Regions from separate parts of the Streptomyces sp. NPDC028907 genome, predicted to be linked through region 3. Evidence: riboswitches for the same ligand, from Rfam matches in the RefSeq annotation. Region 3 holds a riboswitch; each other region holds the start of a gene.
The links. A riboswitch is a leader RNA that binds a small molecule or an ion and turns the genes downstream of it on or off. The one in region 3 is predicted to bind cobalamin.

Region 1 (5,239 bases), on a different contig from region 3:
TCGGCGGCCGACGACGACTCACCCCCGGCCACCTGCTCCCCGCACCCCTTCGCCGGATACCCCGAGATCGCGCACAACAACGCGTTCGTGTCGTACCGCAGCGGCTTGGCCACCGAGGCCAGGGCCTCTGCCGTGGTCGCGTCCGGGGACACCCGCGCGCACGCGGTCCGGCGAGCCGGCGGGGCCTCGCCCGACGGGGCGTCCGCCGCCGTACCGAAGTCGATGACCAGAGCCACCCGCTTCGTGCCGTCCCGCGGGGGCGTGCGCGCGCAGATCACGGCGAACTCGGCGGCGCCCCTCGGCCGGGCGGCGTCGTCCGAGTCCTCGCTGACGGCGAAGCGGAAGCCCTGGACGTCACCGTCGGAGGGGCGGGCGAGGGACGGGCCCTGGGTCGCGTACGTCCACCGTTCGCCGTCGCGGTGCCAGAAGGACCAGTAGCGGTAGCCGGTCGCCTGCGCCTGGACCGCGCCGGTCAGGACGACCAGCACGGCCAGGACGAGCGGGAGAGCGCGGCGGATCACGGTCACGTCACTTGCCCTTGTTGCGGCCGCTGAGCAGGAAGCCGATGCCGATGCCGACGACCAGGAAGATGCCGACGTACCACCAGACGCCGAACGGGCTGTCGCCGTCGTCCTCCTTCTCCTCCTCGGAGGGCTTCGCCGACGCCGTGACCGTCGCGTTCGGCGCCGACCGCGGCGCCGGACCCGTCGCGTTGAGCTGCTTGACGAGGTCCGTGTCGCCGAAGTCGCGCGGATCGGTGCCGGTGGCGTGCGCGGCGAAGATCAGCTGGGCGTAGGCGGCGGGACCGCTCTGCTCGGCCCAGGCGGCGTAGTGCCCCTCAAGCCAGACCAGGATCTCCCGGCCCCGCTGGGTCAGTCCGGCGGCGGAGAGCGCCACCACTGCGTCGGCGGTGTTGCCGTAGTCCGGCTGGTCCTTGGCGCCGGGCAGCACGGACTTCAGGTAGCCGGTCCCGCTCAGGTCGCGGGCGAGGTGGACGGCACCGTTGAGGGCCGCGTCGGCGGGCGTCGGGGTCTTGCCGCCCAGGCACTTCCGGGTGCTCGCGGGTGCCTTGCCCGCGGTCGCCACGAGCCCTTGGCCGAGGACGCCCACCACGCCCGCGGCGGTCGCGTCGGCGTTGGCCGCCAGCGAGCCCTTCTTGTCGGGCTGGAACGCGAACGCCCCCGCGTCCTCGTCGCCGCACGGCAGGGACAGCTTCAACAGGGCGTCGTACGGCGACTTGCCCGCCTTGCGCACGTCCGCGGGCTTCTCGCCGACGGCGGCGAGCGCACCGACCACGACGGACGTCGAGTTCGCGTCACTTGCGCCGCCCGGCATGTACCCCCAGCCGCCGTCCTCGTTCTGCACGGACTTCAGCCAGTCCACCGCCTTGCCGGCCGCCGTGTCGTGGCCGCCGAGCGCGGCGAGGGCCTGGACGGCGGCGGCCGTGTTGTTGGTGTCGACCGGCGTCTTCGCGTCGCAGGCCTTCGAGACGTCGGCACGGAACGGCGCGAACCCGCCGTCGGCGCACTGCTGCCCGGTGAGCCAGTCCACGGCCTTCGCCGCCGGCTGCACGTCCATCGTGTCCTGGGCGAGCAGCGCGAGCGACTGGCGCCACACGCCGTCGTACGTGGGGTCCGTGGTGCCGTACAGCCCGGACGGGAGGGCGACGGAGGGCGACGGAGACGGGTCGGCGGCGAAGGCGGGCGTGACCGTGCCGATCACGGTGACGGCGGCCAGGACCGCGGCGCTGCGGCGGACGTACATGATCGGCGGATGCCCTTCCCTCAAGGGGCCGGGCAGCACAGGGGAGACCCCCGGGCGGCTCGGCTCCGTATACCTCGACGGTGCCGTGCTCCGGCGGGCTGCCGGGGCACGTGAGCCGGTCACGAATCCGTACGGGCGATCCGGCTCACCGGCCTGCTACGACCGGTTCACGGTTGCGGGTCAGCGCCGGATTTGCACCGGCTTCCCCCTGTACGGGTGTGATGGCGACGCGGCCACTCTACCGGCCCGTAGGGAAGCGGCTGAGGGGAGGCGGTGAGCGGCGGTAGGTTCGGCCGCATGGGGATCACCGAGGGTGCGGGGAGAGCGGGACGGCGGCTGCTCGGTTCGGGGCGCGCCTCCGACGTGTACGAGATCGACGCGGCGTGGGTGGTGCGCCACGACCGGGAGGGCTACGCCGACGGGCGCGCCGAGGCGGCCCTGATGGAGCGCCTGCGCGCGCACGGCTTTCCGGTGCCCCGCGTCCGGCTCGCCGACTGCACCCGCTCCGAGCTGGTCATGGAACGGCTCTACGGTCCGACGATGCTGGAGGCCTTCTTCGCGGGCCGGATAGATGCCCGCGAGGCGGGGCGGACCCTGGCCCGCCTCCTGCGACAGCTGCACACCGTCCCCGGCCGGGTCGTCCACCTGGACCTCCACCCGGAGAACGTGATGCTCACGCCCGACGGCCCCTACGTCATCGACTGGGCCAACGCGGAGGAGGGCGAGCCGGGCCTGGACTGGGGCATGTCGGCCCTGATCCTCGCCCAAGTGGCCCTGGCCGACGACCACTACCCCTCCGCCCCCGTCCGCGCGACTCTCGCGGGCCTCCTCACCGACCCGTCCGACCTCACCGAAGACGGCCTCACGGAGGCCCGACGGCGACGGGCCGCCAACCCGACGATGACGGAGCGGGAGATCGAAGTGCTGGGTGCGGCGGAGGAGTTGGTCCGGTCGTTCATGGCGTAGGCGGGCGCGGGGTCGGCCCGCCGAAGGCCAGGTGGAGGACCCGAGCGGACAGGAGCCAGGTGCCGTCCGGCGATCTGTGGAAGGTGTCGGCGTAGTGGCCCACCTGGACCGGCGGTCCCGGCGGGAGGAGTCCGCCCTCGTGGCCGTCGACGCGGTACGTCGTGAAGTACGAGGTCGCCGTCGCGGTGTCGGACGAGGTCACCGTGACCAGGATGTTGGACATGACGCGGCGCGAGAGGCGGTCGGCGGGGCGCGAGCCGAAGTACGCCCGCAACGCGTCCCGCCCCGAGACGAGCCGCTCGCCCGCCGGCCACTCCCAGGTGCCGTCCTCGGTGAACAGCTCGGCGACCAAGGACGGTTCGCCGAGGTCGAGGCGGTGGACGAAGTCGATGACTACGCGTGCGCAGGCACGCTCGGCGAGAAGGTGCTCCATGGGCGAGTACTCCATGGGCTGTATTAAACGGCGACGTACGTCACCGGCTCGCTCCCCGGCACCGCCTCCGCGTGCCCCAGCTTCACCAGTCGGCGCAGATGCGCCTCGGCCTCCGCGATGGCGATGTTCCGGGAGCCGTAGGGGATTTGGGCCCAGGGCCGGTTCCACTCCATGCGTTCCGCGAGCTGCCAGGGGGTGAGGGGTTCGGCGAGGAGGGCCTGGAGGTCGGTGAGGCGGGACTCGTGATGGGCCAGCAACTCCCGTACGCGGGCCGGTGCGTCGGCGAACGTGTGCTGGTGGGCCGGGAGGACCTCGGCGGGGGCGAGGCGGGCGACGCGTTCGAGGGAGGCGAGGTAGTCGCCGAGGGGGTCGGTGACGGTCGTGTCGTCGGGGTCCTCGTACAGGCCGATGTGCGGGGTGATCTCGGGGAGGAGGTGGTCGCCGGAGAACAGGCGGCCGTGACCGGGGAGTCGGGCCGGGTGTTCCTCCTCCAGGTGCAGGCAGACGTGGCCGGGGGTGTGGCCCGGCGTCCAGATCGCGCGCAGGCGGCGGCCGGGGAGGTCGAGGAGTTCGCCGGGGACGATCTCGCGGTCGGGGGCGGCGGGGGAGAGGCCGGGGAGGGTGCTCGGGCGGTGGGCGGTGCGCAACGGGGCCACGTGGGCCTCGGGGGCGCCGGCCGCGGTGAGCTTGGCCGCCATGTAGGAGAACCAGCGCCCCGGCCGGGTCGCGCGGGTGCGCCGTACGATCGCCGCGTCCGCCGCGTGCATCGCGATCCACGCGCCGGAGGCCTCACGCACCCGGCCCGACAGGCCGTGGTGGTCGGGGTGATGATGGGTGATCACCACGCCGTGGATCTCACCGGGCGCGGTGCCGCAGGCCGCGAGGCCCTCGGCGAGGGTGTCCCAGGAGGCCGGGTCGTCCCAGCCGGTGTCGACGAGGACCGGGCCGCGGTCGGTGTCGACGACGTACACGAGGGTGTGGCCGAGCGGGTTGTCCGGGATGGGGACCTCGATGGACTTCACGCCGCCGCCGTGGTCGTGCACCTGCGTCACCTGCGCCATGGGCTCCCCGATCGCCGCGACATGTTCCGGCCGTGAAGGACTCCCGGTCACTATAACTAGAACGGGTTTCGATGGGAGCCCGAGTCATCTACCAACAGCGCGGCGCGAGCGAGGAAGGGAAGTGCTCACAGGGGTTCCAGGCCGGCATCTCCGCCGGCTCGGCCCGTCTGATCCGCTCGGGGGTCCAGTACTTCCTGATCTCCTCCGGGCTCTTCGTCTCCCGATGCACGGAAACCCCGTTGCCGCGCGTCACGTCGTCCCAGGACGACCCCATCCACACGGCCCCGCTGACGGCCACCGCCATGGCCGAGGCGAACGCCGCCCAGTGACGTCTGCTCGCTGCCATCGCCAAATCCTTCCCCGTCCCCGACCCGGTCAGCGTAGGCGTGAGGTGTGTGCGGTCCGTGGACTCCTCGGGGTGGAACTGGTATCAGTTCCTGAAACAGCGTCAGAAACCAAGGAATCCGCTCCAGCTCCGCAGGAGGCGTCGGCCATGACCGAGCTCGTGGAACACGGACAGCTGATCATCGGCGGGGAGTTGACCGACCCCCTGGGCAAGGACGTCATCGAGGTCGTCTCGCCGCACACGGAAGAGGTCATCGGACGCGTCCCGCACGCCTCGCCCGCCGACGTCGATCGGGCGGTCGCGGTGGCGCGCAAGGCGTTCGACGAGGGCCCCTGGCCGCGGATGAGCCTCGACGAGCGGATCGAGGTCGTCACCCGCATCAAGGACGGAATCGCCGTACGGCACGAGGAGATCGCCCGCGTGATCTCCTGCGAGAACGGCTCCCCGTACTCCTGGAGCGTCCTCGCGCAGGCCCTCGGCGCGATGATGGTGTGGGACGCGGCGATCACGGTCGCGCGGAACTTCACGTACGAGGAGCAGCGCGACGGCGTCCTCGGCAAGATCCTCGTCCGCCGCGAGCCGGTCGGCGTCGTGGCCGCCGTCGTCCCCTGGAACGTCCCGCAGTTCGTCGCCGCCGCCAAGCTCGCGCCCGCGCTGCTCACCGGCTGC
Region 2 (5,239 bases), on a different contig from region 3:
CCCAAGAGAACGTCGTCCCGCAGTCCTGGTCGACCCGGTTGAGGTAGTAGAACGCCGACGCGATCAGCAGCATCGGGACGAACGAGGCGAGCATGACGCCCGGGGCGTACACACCGACGAGCGCCACCACCGGGCCGATCGCCGCGGCCAGCGAGTACGCGGGCGAGGTGGAGTTGAGCCCGATGACGAGGGCGTCGACGAACCCGATCGCGTTGGCCTTCAACCCTCCGGGCGGGCGGGTGTCCTCCGTGGCGTCGGCCATACTGCCTCACTTCGGTCGTACGTGACCTCATGAAACAGCGAACCGTGGGGCCCGCCGCGCCTTTGGTGTGCGCTCGCGGGATGTATCACCCGTGTGCCCAACGCGCGCACAGGTCAGCCTTCGGCAGGGCTCGGTGCCGTGGCCAGGGCCGCCAGTGCCTCCGCGTCGCGCGGGCCCGGCGACGCGTCGTCCAGCAGACCGTGTGCCCGCAGGAACTGGGCCGCCGCGATGCCCCAGGGCAGCCGCAGCCCGGCCTGCTGAAGGAGGTCGGTGCGGGCCAGCATGGCGGGCGCCGGTCCGGTGCGCACGCCGGACGGGGTCAGCAGCGCCGCGTCGTCCGCCCAGCGCAGGGCCAGGTCGACGTCGTGCGTGGCCATCACCACCGTCGTGCCGCTCGCGCGCAGGCCGTCCAGGGTGGCCAGGAGACGCTCCTGACCGTCCGGGTCGAGCCCGGCGGTCGGTTCGTCGAGGATCAGCACACGGGGCCGCATCGCGACGGCGCCCGCGATGGCCGTGCGCTTGCGCTGCCCGTACGACAGCAGATGCGTGGGCCGGTCGGCGAGCGCGGTGATGTCCAGGGCGGTGAGCGCCTCGTCGACCCGCGCGCGTACCTCGGCGTCGGGCAGGCCCAGGTTCAGCGGGCCGAAGGAGACGTCCTGGGCGACGGACGCGGCGAACAACTGGTCGTCGGGGTCCTGCACCACCAGCTGCACGGTCGTCCGCAGCCGGGTCAGGCCCTTGCGGTCGTAACCGACCGGCGCACCCTCCACCGTCAACCGGCCGTCGTGCGGGCGCAGTCCACCGCTGAGCAACCGCATCAGCGTGGTCTTGCCACTGCCGTTGCGGCCGAGCAGCGCGAGCGCGCGCCCCTCGCGGACGTCGAAGTCGAGGCCGCTGAGGACGACGGGCCCGTCCTCGTAGGCGTAGGACGCGCCCCGCAGGGCGACCAGGGCGGTGGGCTCGCTCATGGCAGGGCCCTTTCCAGTACGAGGGTGAGGGCGGCCAGCGCTGCGAGGAGCCCGCAACTCGCGGCCGTGAAGCGGACGGAGACCCGGGCCTCGGGCACCAGGACGCGCAGTGTGCCGTCGTAGCCGCGCCCGGCGAGCCCGGCCTGGAGCCGGGCGGCCCGGTCGAAGGCCCGCACGAAGGCGGTGGCCCCGAGCCCGGCCAGGGACCGCCACTCCGCGGCCCTGCCGGTGTGCCCGAGCCGCGCGGCCTGGGCCTCCCGGATACGGCGCACGGAGTCCAGGAGCAGGAAGCTCATCCGGTACGTCACCAGGGCGACGTCGACGACGGGCGCGGGCACCCCGGCCTTCACCAGGCGGGGCAGCAGGTCGGACATCGGCGTGGTGAAGGCGAACAGCAGCACGCCCAGCGAGGCGGCCGAGGTGCGCAGCAGCAACTCCCCGGCACGCAGCGGGCCCTCGCCGGCCAGGGACACGAAGCCGTCCGGCCCGCCGACCTGGACGAGCAGGGTGAGCGCGCCGGTCACACAGAAGCCGAGCGGCACACGGTAGGCCCGCCACAGCCGCCGCGCGGGCACGCCCGCCGGACCCAGCAGTACCGCGAGTGCGGTGACCAGGACCAGCGCGGCGCCCGGCCAGGGCGGCAAGGAGATCGCGAGCACGGTGAGGCCGAGCCCGAGCACGGCCTTGTCCACGGGGTGACGGCGGCGCCAGCGACTGCTGTGCGCCGCCGCGTCGATCGGCAGCACGAGGGGTCAGGACCTCTCGGCCGGGGACTCCTCGGCGGCGGTCGCGCCGGCCGTGCTCTCCGCGCCGCCGGCCCGCTCCAGCGCCCGCTCCTCGCCCTGCCGCCGTCCCCGGCGCAGACCGAAGTAGTAGGCGAGGACGCCGGCCCCGAGGGCCGCCTGGAGGGAGAACAGGGCCGACTCGATCTCGCCGGACGGCGGCTCGTAGAGCGGCGAGAACCACGGCTCGTAGTCCGGCTCGATCTCGGTGATCGCCGACTCCGCCTCACCGTCGGCGCCCGCGAACGGCTCCTCCTTGTGGTCGCCCAGGCCGAGGGCCAGCGGCAGCACCGCGAGGGCGGCCACGACGACCAGCAGCAGAATGTTGATCTTCGTGTTCCTGCTCATCGGGCCACCGCCTCGGTCTCGGTCCGGGACTGCTTCTTCGCCAGGAGCACGCCCAGCCGGGTCAGTTCGCCCTTGCTGGACTGCACCAGCAGCCGCATCACGAGCACCGTGAGCAGTCCCTCGCTCACCGCGAGGGGGATCTGGGTGACGGCGAAGATGGAGCCGAACTTGCCGAGCGCGCCCAGGAATCCGCTGCTCGGGTCGGGGAAGGCGAGGGCCAGCTGGACGCTGGTCACGCAGTAGGTGGACAGGTCGGCTAGGAAGGCGCCGAAGAACACGGCGACCATGAGCGGCACGTCGTAGCGCCGCAGCAGCCTGTAGATCGCGTACCCGGCCCAGGGGCCGACGATCGCCATCGAGAAGACGTTGGCGCCGAGCGTCGTCAGACCGCCGTGCGCGAGCAGCAGCGCCTGGAAGAGCAAGGTGATGGTGCCCAGTACCGCCATGATCGGCGGCCGGAACAGGATGGCACCCAGACCGGTGCCCGTGGGATGCGAGCAACTGCCGGTCACCGAGGGCAGCTTCAGCGCGGACAGGACGAACGTGAAGGCTCCGGAGGCGCCGAGGAGCAGCGTGCTCTCCGGGTGCTCCTTGACCTCACGGGTGAGTGAACGGACGCCGTGGACGACGAAGGGCGCGGACGCGACGCCCCAGGCGACCGCGTGCGCCGGAGGCAGGAAACCCTCGGCTATGTGCATGGCTCAGCAGACCCTCTCCAGCACCTCGTGGATGGTTGACGCGCCTTGGTCGGTCTCCTGGCTTACGGGTACCACCGCCCGTGCTCCGCCTTCCCGGGTCCCGAAGGACCCAGTGGCTGCCCGTGAGGGCTGGAGCCGGACTTCCCGATTCACAGTGGCGAGGGCCGCACCGGCATCACACCGGGTTTCCCGTTCACCAAGGCGTGGTGACAGTAGTGCCCGGACAGGGTGGCTGACAAGCGCGCCCAGGGGGCGCGAAAGGGGCGCTACGCGAGGGGCCGACGCGCGTACACCTCTATCTCGATCTTCATACGAGGGTCGGCGAGACCGCACATGAGCATCGTGGCGGCCGGCCGGACATCACCGAAGCGGCGGCGCAGGACCGGCCAGCAGGGCTCGAAGTCCTCGCGGTCGGGCAGCAGGTACCGCACCCGCACCACATCGGCGAAGGTGCACCCCGCCTCGGCCAGCGCCGCCTCGATATTGCGCAGGCACTGCTCCGCCTGCTCCCCCACGTCGTCGGAGATCGTCATCGTGCTGTAGTCGAACCCGGTCGTCCCGGACACATGCACCCAGTCGCCGTCGACCACGGCACGGGCATAGCCGATCTGCTCCTCGAAGGTCGAGCCGCTGAGGATCGCACGTCGCTCTGTCATGCGCCGCACGCTAAGTCGACCAGCGCTGATACGTCTAATACGGCAGGAGGCATGGCCTGATATCCCTAGGCGTATGGACCGACCGGAACTGCCCCTGCCACAGCTGCACGCCTTCGTCGTACTCGCCGAGGAACTCCACTTCGGCCACGCCGCCGCCCGCCTGGGCATCGCCCAGCCACCGCTGAGCCAGCAGATCCGACGCCTGGAGGACAAGGTCGGCCACGCCCTGTTCCACCGAGCACCAGGACGCGTCACGCTCACCCCGGCGGGCCGCGAACTGCTGCCCGCCGCCCGGCGCGCCCTCACCGACCTCACGGACGGCCTGGCCGCGGCCCGTGCCGTCGGCAGCGGCCGGGCCGGCAGCCTGCGCCTCGGCTTCGCCGCCTCCCTCGCCCTGACCGTGCTGCCCGGCCTGCTGCGCACCTTCCGGGGCCGGTTCCCCGGCGTACTCCTGGACATCCACGAGATGACCACCGCGCCGCAGATCGCCGCCCTGCACGACGGGACCATCGACGTCGGCCTCCTGCGCGAGCCCCCCGCCGACCAGCCGGAGCTCGGCTTCAGAACCGTACTCAGCGAGCCGTTCGTGGCCGTGCTGCCGTCCGCCCATCCGCTGGCCGCACAACGGACCGTACGGGTCGCGCAGTTGGCGGACTCGCCCTTCGTACTGCTGCCGCGTGCGGTCGGCCCGCGGCTGTACGACCGGATCACCGGCCTGTGCGCCGAAGCCGGCTTCACGCCGCGGACCGCCCAGCACGCCGTGGAGTGGCAGACCGTGTGCGCCCTGGTGGAGACCGGCCTCGGCGTCTCCCTGGCACCGGCGAGCATCCGCCGTATCCGCCTCAAAGGCGTCGCCTTCCGCAGGATCGAGCCCGGCGACGCCCGCACGCGCGTGGCCGTCGCCTGGCGCGAGGGCGACCCGAACCCGCTGGTCGCACACCTGCTGGCAGCGGTCAACCAGGATCGGCCGGACCGGCGCTAGCCGATGCCGGTCACCGCTCGGGAGGCCGGCCCGCGCCCTCGCGCCTTCGGCGAGGAGCCGCGGAGCGCAGGAGCCGGAACAGACGGGTGCGGTGCGGGACGCGGTGCCGGACGGTCTTCTCGAGCGCGTCGCAGTCCGCCCACGCGGCTTCGGCGGCCGCGCTGTCGGGTCTGCGGCCCGCGTACTCGACCTCGTTGACCAGGGTGGCCAGGTCCGGCAGCCGCCGGCCCACGGTGCCGCCCACCTGCCGCGCACCGAACGCGGCGATCTCCTGCGCCGTGTGCGCTCCCGTGGCGGGGAGGCCGATCTCCGTGAGGCGGTCCTCGATCTGCTGCCAGGCCCCGAGGACCCGGTGCCGTGCGTCCGGCCCGTTGCGCCGTCTGCTGCGCCGCTTGTACGGCAGCCACAGCGCGTACAGCACGTAGGCCGTGGCGAGCAGGAGCAGCGTGAGCGGGACGGTGAGCCACAGCGGCGGCATACCGGCGCCGGAGGCACCCCCGGCGGCGGGGGCCGCCTCGACGGGGGTGCGCGGGGGCGTCGACG
Region 3 (5,239 bases):
CAGTCCTGCCGCTCGGCGGGCAGGTGCTCCCGCAGGCCGGCACGGGCCCGCTGCAGCGCGCTGTTCACGGAGTTGACGGAGTCCCCGAGGCACTCCGCGACGTCCTTCGCCGGCCAGCCGACCACGTCCCGCAGGATCAGCACGGCCCGTGGGCGCGGCGCGAGGTGCTGGACCGCGACCAGGTACGCCAGCTCGATGGTCTCCCGCGCGACGGCGACGGTCTCCGGCTCGTCCGCGTCGCCCGCCGGCAGCTCGTCGAGCAGCCGGTCCGGGTAGGGCTGCAGCCACAGCACCTCGCCGCCGGCCGCGGGCTCCGGGCGGCTCTTGGCGAGCAGGTCCAGGCAGGCGTTGGTGGCGATCCGGTACAGCCAGGCCCGGAACGTCGACCGCCCCTCGAAGGTCTCGCGCCGCCGCCAGGCACGGAGCAGCGTCTCCTGCACGGTGTCCTCGGCGTCCTCGAAGGACCCGAGCATCCGGTAGCAGTGCACGTGCAACTCCCGCCGGTGCCGCTCCGCCAGCCCCGAGAACTCCGACTCGTCGACCTCGCCCAGACCGCTCACGCCCAGCTCCTCCAGCCGTGTGTCCGCACTCATCACGTCATCCTCCCGCCTCGTCGTGCCCCGTCGTGGGTCTCGTAGGTGTGACGGGTGCGGGCGCGAAAACTCATCACCGGGGTCGGTCGGCCAGGCTCAGGGTGGCCCGGCTCGCCGCCGTGCGTCCCGTGACCGATCGCACGACCTGACGGTACGGCGACCTTGATAGCCTCCGAGAGCCAGTCGAGCCACATCCGAGGCCAGGGAATCCGGTGCGAACCCGGAACTGACGCGCAGCGGTGAGGGGGACGGGCGGGGCACGACGCCACTGGGAGACCGGGAAGGCGCCCCGACCGGATGATCCCGAGTCCGGAGACCTGCTGGCACCTCCGCGCCCCCGCGCGGAGGGAAGTCCGTAGGCCAGGCTCCGCGAACGAGCCCCGACCCCCGAGGCATGCCCGTGCTCCGCGCCCCCGCCCGGCTGCTCACCGCCTGTGGCTCCTCCTCCGGCGGCGGCGCGCAGACGGAGAAGGCCACTGCCGCCGGTTACCCGGTCACCATCGACAACTGCGGTGCCGAGGTCACCCTGGAGTCGGCACCGAAGCGGGCACCTCGACATCCAGGGCCACCCCACGATCCGCTTCCTGCGTCCCGCAGCCGGCCAGGATCTCTCCGCAAGAGGAGCACGACGAGCGATGCCCCGACGGCAAGCTGAAGAACGACGTACCGAGCACACCCCCGCCGCACCCGCCCCCTGCCGCATCGTCGTCTGCCGGGACTGCTGCTGCGGAACCCGGAAAGTGCCTAGAGTCGATCACGACCGGCAGGTCAGGTATCTGGCCGAGCGCGCCCCCGTGCGCGTCTCGGACTGCCTCGACGTGTGCGAACACGCCAACGTGATCGTTGTCCAGCCCTCCGCGGCCGGACGCGCCGCCGGTGCCCGCCCGGTCTGGCTCGGCCTCGTCAACGATCCGGACGCCACCGAGGACATCGCCGCCTGGGTCCGCGCCGGCGGCCCCGGCATCGCCCCCTGCCCCGACATCCTCGACCTCTACGTCTTCACGCCGCGGCGAACCGGAAGAGGTTGAAGCGGTACGCCCGCACGTCGCGGCGGCGAAGTACCGAGGCGGCGCGCAGCATCAGGCGAGAGGCCGGGTCCAGCCGGCGGGCCACGGGGGTGGGCAGGCGGGCGAAGGTGCGGGAGTCGGCCAGGTGGACGCCCGGGCGCCAGCGCTCCAGGGCCGCCGGGTCGTCGCAGCGCCAGCGCATCCGGGCCGCCATCTCGGCCAGGACGTCGTGGCTGTCCTGACGGTCCACCATGCGCCCGGCGGCGGTCTCCAGAGCGAGCAGGGCGCCCGGTAGCCGCTCGGCGATCAGGTCGAACACCGAGCGGACCTGATGCTCTTCCAGGTAGATGAGCACGGCCTCGGCGGCCAGGAAGTACGGCCCCGGGGCCTCCCGCACCGCGTCGGTCCAGGCCGGATCGGTGACCGAGGCGGCGAGCATGCGCCTGCGGTCGGTGTCCTCGAAGAACGCGCGCCGCAGCTCGATGACGTCCGGCAGGTCCAGGTCGATCCAGTGCGCGGTGCCGTTGTCGAGCCGTTCGAACCGGGTGTTGAGACCGGTGCCGATCTCCACGACCGTGCCCGTGGGATGCTGCCGGAGGAAGTCGCTGACCCAGCCGTCGAACAGCAGGGTCCGCAGGTTCGCGCCGAGCAGGCTCTTGGCTCCGTCGAACCGGGTGAAGTCGTAGTCGATGGCGTCGACCATCTCCACCGCGCGCGGGTCGCTGAGCATGCCGTTCCGCTTGCGCGTCTCCACCGCCCGTGCGTAGAGCGGGATGAGCAATGTCTTCTGGACGTCGCCGAGTTCGGGCGGCTGCTTGGACCGGGTCACTGGATGCGCCTCCTGGGCTATGCCTTGAGCCTCTTCGACTTCTCCACGGCGGCGGCGAGGCGTTCGACGACGGGGGCCCATCCCGCGTAGCTGAACCGCTCCTCCATCGACCAGGGCGTGGTCTGGCCGGCCTTGACCGCGGGCAGCTCACGCCAGGTGGCTTTCTGGTTCAGCTGCTCCAGGGACATGGACGCGGAGCGGTTGTCGACCATGATGAGGTCGGCGTGGTACTTGTCGGCGTTCTCCCAGCTGAGGAACTCCCAGAAGCCCCACTCGTCGGACTTCCTGCCCTCGACGAACTCCACGCCCAGATCCTTGAAATAGTTCAGGTCGCAGTACGAATCCGGGACGGCGACGTAGAAGTTGTCCTTGTCGCCGGTGATGGCCATGACCTTCAGCCCGCCGTTGGCCTCGGCCGCGCCGCGCAGGGTCTCGATGGCCTTCTCGAATCGGGCCTTGGCGTCCGTTACTTGCTTAGCGCTCAGGTCCGCGCCGAGCGACTCGGCGAGTTCGGCGGTCCGCTTGAGCGGGTTGAGCAGGGAGGTGCGGGCGACGCTGATGCCGACCGTGGGAGCCAGGGCCTCGACCTTCTTCGTGCTCTCCTCAGGGACGAACCACAGGCCCGGCGGCGGGAACATGTTGCTGATCAGCAGGTCGGGCTGGAGGGCGGCGTACTTCTCGACGTTGAACTGGCCCCAGGCGGTGCCCAGGCTGGTCAGCTCGGACACGTTCATGTCGCCGGCCTGCGGGTTGGGCTTGCCGTCCACCGGTTCGCTGGGGCCGAAGACGCCCTTGCACTCGATGCCGTAGTCGTACAGGGCGGCGGCGGTGCTGACGAACGCGACGATCGTCTCGGGCTTCTTGTCGGTCCTGGCCGTGCGGCCGCGGTCGTCCTTGAAGGACCACGGTCCGCTGCTCGCTGCCGCCTTGGCCGATGCCCCGGGCGTGTCCTTGTCGTCGTTGCCGCATGCGGCGAGCAAGGGGCCGAGGGTGAGCGCGCCGCCCAGTGCGAGCAGGCTACGACGGGACGGGCCCGGCGAGGCGTCGGAGTAGGGCGTCGTTGCGGTCATAAGGGCTTCTCCCACACAGCGAAACGGACAGGTAAGGCTAACCTAAGTTATCCGGGTTCGAAAGGTGCTGCGGCGGGCGACGAGGTCGACCGACAGGGCCTAGCTAGGGGCCGGTGTCGGTGCCGCGGGTGTCGGACCAGGCCTTCCAGAGGGCCGCGTACGGCCCTTCGGCCGCGCGCAGTTCGTCGTGAGTGCCGGTCTCGACGATCCGCCCGGCGTCCATGACGACGATGCGGTCGGCCGTGGCCGCCTGGCTGAGGCGGTGCGCGACGATCAGTGCGGTGCGGCCGTCCACGGCACGGGCGACCGCCTTCTCCAGGGCACGTGCTCCGGCGCTGCCCGCCTCGGCGGTGGCCTCGTCCAGGATCACCAGCGGCGGATCGGCGAGGATCAGCCGGGCCAGCGCCAGGGCCTGCGTCCGCTCACCGCTGAGCCGGTGGCCGCCGTCGCCGACCACCGTGCCGAGTCCGTCGGGCAGTGCCTCGGCCCAGGCGAGGGCGTCGACGCGGTCGAGTGCGGCGCGCAGCTCGTCGTCGGTGGCGTCGGGTTTGGCGAGGCGGAGGTCGTCGGCGAGTGGGCCCGCGAAGACGTGGGTCTCCTGGGTGATGAGCGCGACCGTGCGCCGGGCGTCGACCGGCCGCAGCTCGGTCGGCGGGACGCCCCCGATCAGGACGGTGCCGGCGGCGGGCGGCTGGATGCCGGCGACGAGTCTGGCCAGAGTGGTCTTGCCGGCCCCGCTCGCCCCTACGAGCGCCACCCGCTCGCCATGACGGATCGTCAGGTCGATGTCGTGCAGGACAGGGTGCCCGGGGCGGTACGCGTGGCTCACGGCGCGCACCGTGACCTCGACCCGGTCAGGGTCTGCCGGGCGGGCCCGCCCCGGCGGCGGGGAATGCTCGGTGACGCCGACGAGCCGGGCCAGGCCCGCCGTGGCCGACTGGGCGTCGTCGAGGAGGACGAGGGCGGCGTTGACGGGGGCGAACAGGCTGTGGAAGTACAGGGCGGCCGCGGTCGCCGTGCCGATGGACGCCGAGCCCTCGCGGACCAGCCAGTAGCCGGTGACCAGGACGGCGGCCAGCCCGATGTACTCGGCGATGTGCAGCCGGCTGTAGAAACCCAGGACCAGCCGCACCCCGCGCATCCTGAGCGCCACCACCGACCGGGACCGCTCGGCGACCCGTTCGGTGTGCTCCCGCTCCAGCCGGAACGCCCGCACCGTGGAGCCGCCCGCGACGGTGTCGAGCAGTTGCTGCTGCTGGGCGCTGCCGGCCGCGCGCTGCTCGGCGTAGAGCGGTACGGCCCGGGCGACGTACCAGCGCGCGGTGGCCGCCTGCACCGGCACCGCCAGCAGCGCGGCCAGCAGGAACCGCCAGTCGAGCAGGGCCATGGCTCCCAGCGTGAGGACGATGGTCAGCAGTGAACGGGCCAGCTCCGGGAGGGCGCCTCGCACCGCTTCGGCGATCAGGGACACGTCGGCTGTGACCCGGGCGGTCAGATCACCGGCCCCGGCCTTCTCGATCCGCTCCAGTGGCAGGCCGAGAGCCCGCTCGACGAACCTCTCGCGCAACCGGGCCAGCGTCGTCTCGCCCAGCCGGGAGACCAGCGACAGACCGAACCCGGCGGTGACGCCCTGCGCCACGGCGACGGCCACGAGCAGCGTCGCCGTGGTGGTGATGGCGTCGACGGACGCGCGGTCGGCGGCCAGATCGACGATTCGCCCCAGCAGCGGCTGAACGAGCA
Region 4 (5,239 bases), on a different contig from region 3:
CGACATCACCGCCGGCGGCCGGGTGCTGCGCATCGAGCGGCTGCGCATGGCGAACGCCGAGCCGATGGCCATCGAGACGACCCACCTGAGCGCCAAGCGCTTCCCCGCCCTGCGCCGCTCCCTGGTCAAGTACACCTCCCTGTACACCGCGCTCGCCGAGGTCTACGGCGTCCATCTCGCCGAGGCCGAGGAGACCATCGAGACCTCCCTGGCCACCCCGCGCGAGGCCGGCCTGCTCGGCACCGACGTGGGCCTGCCGATGCTGATGCTGTCCCGGCACTCGCTGGACCGGGAAGGACAGCCGGTGGAGTGGGTGCGATCGGTGTACCGGGGCGACCGGTACAAGTTCGTGGCGAGGTTGAAGCGGCCGCAGGACTGAGGGGCGGCACGCGCGGGCCGGCTGGGGGCCCGGGGGCTATCCCCCGCGACGACGCAGCGTGGCGAGGTTGAAGCGGCCGCAGGACTGAGGGGCGGTACGCGTGGGGTCGGCTGGGGGTCCGGGGGTTATCCCCCGGGACGATGCAGCGTGGCGAGGTTGAAGCGGCCGCAGGACTGAGGGGCGGTACGCGCGGGCCGGCTGGGGGTCCGGGGGCTATCCCCCGGGACGACGCAGCGTGGCGAGGGTGAAGCGGCCGCAGGACTGAGGGGCGGTACGCGTGGGGTCGGCTGGGGGTCCGGGGGTTATCCCCCGCGACGATGCAGCGTGGCGAGGTTGAAGCGGCCGCAGGACTGAGGGGCGGCACGCGTGGGGTCGGCTGGGGGTCCGGGGGTTATCCCCCGCGACGATGCAGCGTGGCGAGGTTGAAGCGGCCGCAGGACTGAGGGGCGGTACGGGTTCGAGCGGATGCGGACCGGCCGTCAGGAGGCGGACCGCGCCAGGGGTTCCGCTGCCGCCGTACACACCAATCCTCCACATCCGATATGCGGACAGGGTCTTCCGCTGTAGTTGCACCGTCACCTACATTGCCCGGGCGTTTCACAGGTGATCAGTGAGGGGACGGAGCCGTCAGATGTCAGATGCCCCAGAGGTGAACAGAGGGCTGGTGACACCCGTCCGGGTCGTCATCGCGCTCTGCCTCATCGCGCCCTTTGTGGCGATGTTGTGGGTCGGTTCGTACGCCAAGGCGGATCCGGAGTTCGCCGGCATCCCGTTCTTCTACTGGTACCAGATGCTGTGGGTCCTGGTCTCCACGCTGCTGACGATGGTCGCGTACAAGCTGTGGCAGCGTGACCAGCGCGCCCGTGCCTCCCAGAAGGGCGGTGCGTCGGAATGAACGACGGCGTGAACGGCGTCGCGCTCGGCGTCTTCATCTTCTTCTTCCTGGCCGTGACGGTCATGGGTTTCCTGGCCGCGCGCTGGCGCAAGGCCGAGAACGAGCACAGCCTCGACGAATGGGGCCTGGGCGGCCGATCCTTCGGCACCTGGGTGACCTGGTTCCTGCTCGGCGGTGACCTGTACACGGCGTACACCTTCGTGGCGGTCCCGGCGGCGATCTACGCGGCCGGCGCGGCGGGCTTCTTCGCGGTGCCGTACACGATCCTCGTCTACCCCCTGATCTTCACCTTCCTGCCCCGCCTGTGGTCGGTCTCCCACAAGCACGGCTACGTCACGACCTCGGACTTCGTGCGCGGCCGCTTCGGCTCGAAGGGCCTGTCGCTGGCCGTCGCGCTGACCGGCATCCTGGCGACGATGCCGTACATCGCGCTCCAGCTCGTCGGCATCCAGGCCGTGCTGGACGTGATGGGCATCGGTGGCGGCGAGAACACGAACTGGTTCATCAAGGACCTGCCGCTGCTCATCGCCTTCGGTGTGCTGGCCGCGTACACGTACTCCTCGGGTCTGCGCGCGCCCGCGCTGATCGCGTTCGTGAAGGACACGCTGATCTACATCGTCATCGCGGTGGCGATCATCTACATCCCGATCAAGCTGGGCGGTTTCGACGAGATCTTCGCCGCGGCGGACAAGAAGTACACGGAGGCCGGTGCCGGCGGCCTCATCCCGCCCGCGGCGGCCCAGTGGGGGTACGCCACGCTGGCGTTCGGCTCGGCGCTGGCGCTGTTCATGTACCCGCACTCGATCACGGCGACGCTCTCGTCGCGCAGCCGTGAGGTGATTCGCCGCAACACGACGATCCTGCCGCTGTACTCCCTGATGCTCGGCCTGCTGGCGCTGCTCGGCTTCATGGCCATCGCGGCCGGAGTTCTCGTCACCAACCCCCAGTTGGCGATCCCGCAGCTCTTCGAGAACATGTTCCCCGACTGGTTCGCGGGCGTGGCGTTCGCGGCGATCGGCATCGGGGCCCTGGTCCCGGCCGCCATCATGTCCATCGCGGCCGCGAACCTCTTCACCCGCAACATCTACAAGGACTTCATCAAGCCGGACGCGACGCCCGCCCAGGAGACCAAGGTCTCCAAGCTGGTCTCGCTGCTGGTGAAGGTGGGTGCGCTGATCTTCGTCCTCACCATGGACAAGACGGTCGCGATCAACTTCCAGCTCCTGGGCGGCATCTGGATCCTGCAGACCTTCCCGGCCCTGGTCGGCGGCCTGTTCACCCGCTGGTTCCACCGCTGGGCGCTGCTGGCCGGCTGGGCGGTCGGCATGGTCTACGGCACGGTCGCCGCGTACAACGTCTCCACGCCGACGCAGAAGCACTTCGGCGGCTCCTCGGCGGAGATCCCCGGCATCGGCGAGATCGGCTACATCGGCCTGACGGCGTTCGTGCTCAACGTCGTCGTCACGGTGGTCCTGACCTTCGTCCTGAAGGCCGCGAAGGCCCCCGAGGGCATCGACGAGACCAGCCCGGAGGACTACACGGCGGACGCCGGCGACCCGGGCGTCCAGGCGGAACTGCCGCCGGCGACGGCGGGCAAGTCCCACTGAGTCCCTGGACCTGACCTGAACTGACATCGGCGGGCTGTCGGAGAAATCCGGCGGCCCGTCGGCGTGTGTGTCGGGCACACTCACCCGCATGGACTTCCAGATTCGGCGCGCGAGCCCCGACGAGTACGACGCCCTCGGCGAGATCACCGCCCAGGCCTACCTCCAGGACGGTCTCCTCGACTTCGGCGAGAGCGACGAGTACGTCGGCGAGCTCAGGGACGTGGCCAAGCGGGCCGCAGCCGCTGACGTGCTGGTGGCCGTCGACAACGGCCGGCTGCTCGGCGGCGTGACCTTCGTGCCGAGCGGCGGTCCGATGGCCGACATAGCCCGCGCCGGGGAGGCCGAGATCCGGATGCTCGCCGTCGACCGGGCGGCGCGCGGCCGGGGTGCCGGCGAGGCTCTCGTACGTGCCTGCGTCGACCGCGCACGGGCCACGGAGACCTGTGCGCGTATCGTCCTGTCGACCCAGCGCACCATGCACAGCGCCCACCGCATCTACGAACGCCTGGACTTCGTCCGCACACCCGAGCGGGACTGGAACCCGGTCCCGCACCTGGACGACATCACTCTCCTCACCTACCAGTTGACGCTCTGAAACCAGCGCGACACAACATCTGGGGGTGACACGACAGCACGGCACAAGATGTATGCTCATGCTCGCTGTCGCCGCAGGGGAATCCGGTGCGAATCCGGAACTGTCCCGCAACGGTGTACTTGTGCATATCTGTTCCCAGAACCGTGCACAGGAGTCAGTCCGAGGACCTGCCGACAGCGCGCCCGGCCACCCGGCCGGTGCGCACTGACGTCCGGGCCTCGTGGAATGGGCCGGTGGACGCGACGCCGCGTGCGCTCGTGTGCTGCCCCCTGCCCTCCGCAAGGCCCCCGTGCCGAGCGAGGGAGAGCCCCCACGTGACCATCGCGCCAGCAGATCCGGCCTCAGCCGTCCCGACCGTCGCCATCGACGAGGACGCCCCCGGAACGGCCTTGCTGCGGACCCTCACCGAGCTGACCGCCGACCTCCCCGACGCCGACCCCGGGCGGGTCGCCGCCGCCGCGCTGCGCGGCCGGTCCGCCGCCGCGGACGAGGCGGAGTTGCGGGAGCTGGCGACGGAGGCCGCCGCCGGTCTGATCTCCGAGGACCCCGCCTACTCCCGGCTGGCCGCCCGGCTGCTCACCATCGGCATCCGCGCGGAGGCCGCCTCGCAGGGCGTCACGTCGTTCACCGAGTCGGTCGCGGTCGGCCACCGCGAGGGCCTCATCGCCGACCGGACCGCCGAGTTCGCGCGGATCCACGCGGCCCGCCTCGACGCCCTGGTCGACACGGCCGCCGACGACCGCTTCGGCTACTTCGGCCTGCGCACCCTGCACAGCCGCTACCTGCTCCGGCACCCGATCACCCGCAAGGTCATCGAGACGCCCCAGCACTTCATGCTCCGCGTCGCCGCCGGTCTCGCCGAGGACGACACCCCCCGGGCCCTGGACGAAGTCGCCGCGCTCTACGGGCTCATGAGCCGCCTCGACTACCTCCCCTCCTCCCCCACCCTCTTCAACTCCGGCACCCGGCACCCCCAGATGTCGTCCTGCTACCTCCTGGACTCCCCGCTCGATGAGCTGGACTCCATCTACGACCGCTATCACCAGGTCGCCCGCCTCTCGAAGCACGCCGGCGGCATCGGCATCGCGTACTCCCGCGTCCGCGGCCGCGGTTCGCTGATCCGCGGCACCAACGGGCACTCCAACGGCATCGTCCCGTTCCTGAAGACCCTGGACGCCTCGGTCGCCGCGGTGAACCAGGGCGGCCGGCGCAAGGGCGCGGCCGCGGTGTACCTGGAGACCTGGCACTCCGACATCGAGGAGTTCCTGGAGCTGCGCGACAACACCGGTGAGGACGCCCGCCGTACGCACAACCTGAACCTCGCGCACTGGGTGCCGGACGAGTTCATGCGCCGGGTCAACGCCGACGGCCTGTGGTCGCTGTTCTCCCCCGCCGACGTGCCCGAGCTGGTCGACCTGTGGGGCGAGGAGTTCGACGCCGCCTACCGCAAGGCCGAGGAGGCGGGCCTGGCGAAGAAGACCATCCCGGCCCGCGACCTGTACGGCCGGATGATGCGCACCCTCGCGCAGACCGGCAACGGCTGGATGACCTTCAAGGACGCCGCCAACCGCACCGCCAACCAGACCGCCCTGCCCGGCCATGTCGTCCACTCCTCCAACCTCTGCACGGAGATCCTGGAGGTCACGGACGACGGGGAGACGGCGGTCTGCAACCTGGGGTCCGTCAACCTCGGCGCGTTCGTCGACACGGCGACCGGCGACATCGACTGGGAGCGGCTGGACGCCACCGTGCGTACCGCCGTC

Region 1: it holds a riboswitch for cobalamin, as region 3 does, so the genes downstream of both, ACZ4UU_RS03510 (prenyltransferase/squalene oxidase repeat-containing protein) here and ACZ4UU_RS32990 ((2Fe-2S) ferredoxin domain-containing protein) in region 3, are expected to answer to the same signal.
Region 2: it holds a riboswitch for cobalamin, as region 3 does, so the genes downstream of both, ACZ4UU_RS16750 (energy-coupling factor ABC transporter permease) here and ACZ4UU_RS32990 ((2Fe-2S) ferredoxin domain-containing protein) in region 3, are expected to answer to the same signal.
Region 4: it holds a riboswitch for cobalamin, as region 3 does, so the genes downstream of both, ACZ4UU_RS25570 (ribonucleoside-diphosphate reductase subunit alpha) here and ACZ4UU_RS32990 ((2Fe-2S) ferredoxin domain-containing protein) in region 3, are expected to answer to the same signal.

Annotation. Positions count from the first base shown of each region.
Region 1 covers NZ_JBVHVE010000001.1:787,542-792,780, reverse strand. Annotated here, with positions in the region: gene ACZ4UU_RS03515 (SCO2322 family protein) at 1-521, opposite strand, end outside; gene ACZ4UU_RS03510 (prenyltransferase/squalene oxidase repeat-containing protein) at 529-1,764, opposite strand; cobalamin riboswitch at 1,882-2,029, opposite strand; gene ACZ4UU_RS03505 (phosphotransferase) at 2,062-2,730, shown strand; gene ACZ4UU_RS03500 (nuclear transport factor 2 family protein) at 2,720-3,163, opposite strand; gene ACZ4UU_RS03495 (MBL fold metallo-hydrolase) at 3,187-4,215, opposite strand; gene ACZ4UU_RS03490 (hypothetical protein) at 4,296-4,553, shown strand; gene ACZ4UU_RS03485 (aldehyde dehydrogenase) at 4,718-5,239, shown strand, end outside.
Region 2 covers NZ_JBVHVE010000005.1:166,844-172,082, forward strand. Annotated here, with positions in the region: gene ACZ4UU_RS16730 (APC family permease) at 1-262, opposite strand, end outside; gene ACZ4UU_RS16735 (ATP-binding cassette domain-containing protein) at 376-1,230, opposite strand; gene cbiQ (cobalt ECF transporter T component CbiQ) at 1,227-1,976, opposite strand; gene ACZ4UU_RS16745 (energy-coupling factor ABC transporter substrate-binding protein) at 1,983-2,360, opposite strand; gene ACZ4UU_RS16750 (energy-coupling factor ABC transporter permease) at 2,357-3,058, opposite strand; cobalamin riboswitch at 3,089-3,274, opposite strand; gene ACZ4UU_RS16755 (RidA family protein) at 3,325-3,714, opposite strand; gene ACZ4UU_RS16760 (LysR family transcriptional regulator) at 3,788-4,696, shown strand; gene ACZ4UU_RS16765 (transglutaminase TgpA family protein) at 4,707-5,239, opposite strand, start outside.
Region 3 covers NZ_JBVHVE010000012.1:283,045-288,283, reverse strand. Annotated here, with positions in the region: gene ACZ4UU_RS32995 (RNA polymerase subunit sigma-70) at 1-593, opposite strand, end outside; cobalamin riboswitch at 757-932, shown strand; gene ACZ4UU_RS32990 ((2Fe-2S) ferredoxin domain-containing protein) at 1,229-1,621, shown strand; gene ACZ4UU_RS32985 (class I SAM-dependent methyltransferase) at 1,593-2,429, opposite strand; gene ACZ4UU_RS32980 (ABC transporter substrate-binding protein) at 2,447-3,499, opposite strand; gene ACZ4UU_RS32975 (ABC transporter ATP-binding protein) at 3,603-5,239, opposite strand, start outside.
Region 4 covers NZ_JBVHVE010000008.1:244,826-250,064, reverse strand. Annotated here, with positions in the region: gene ACZ4UU_RS25590 (GntR family transcriptional regulator) at 1-379, shown strand, start outside; gene ACZ4UU_RS25585 (DUF3311 domain-containing protein) at 1,011-1,274, shown strand; gene mctP (monocarboxylate uptake permease MctP) at 1,271-2,881, shown strand; gene ACZ4UU_RS25575 (GNAT family N-acetyltransferase) at 2,970-3,476, shown strand; cobalamin riboswitch at 3,519-3,688, shown strand; gene ACZ4UU_RS25570 (ribonucleoside-diphosphate reductase subunit alpha) at 3,791-5,239, shown strand, end outside.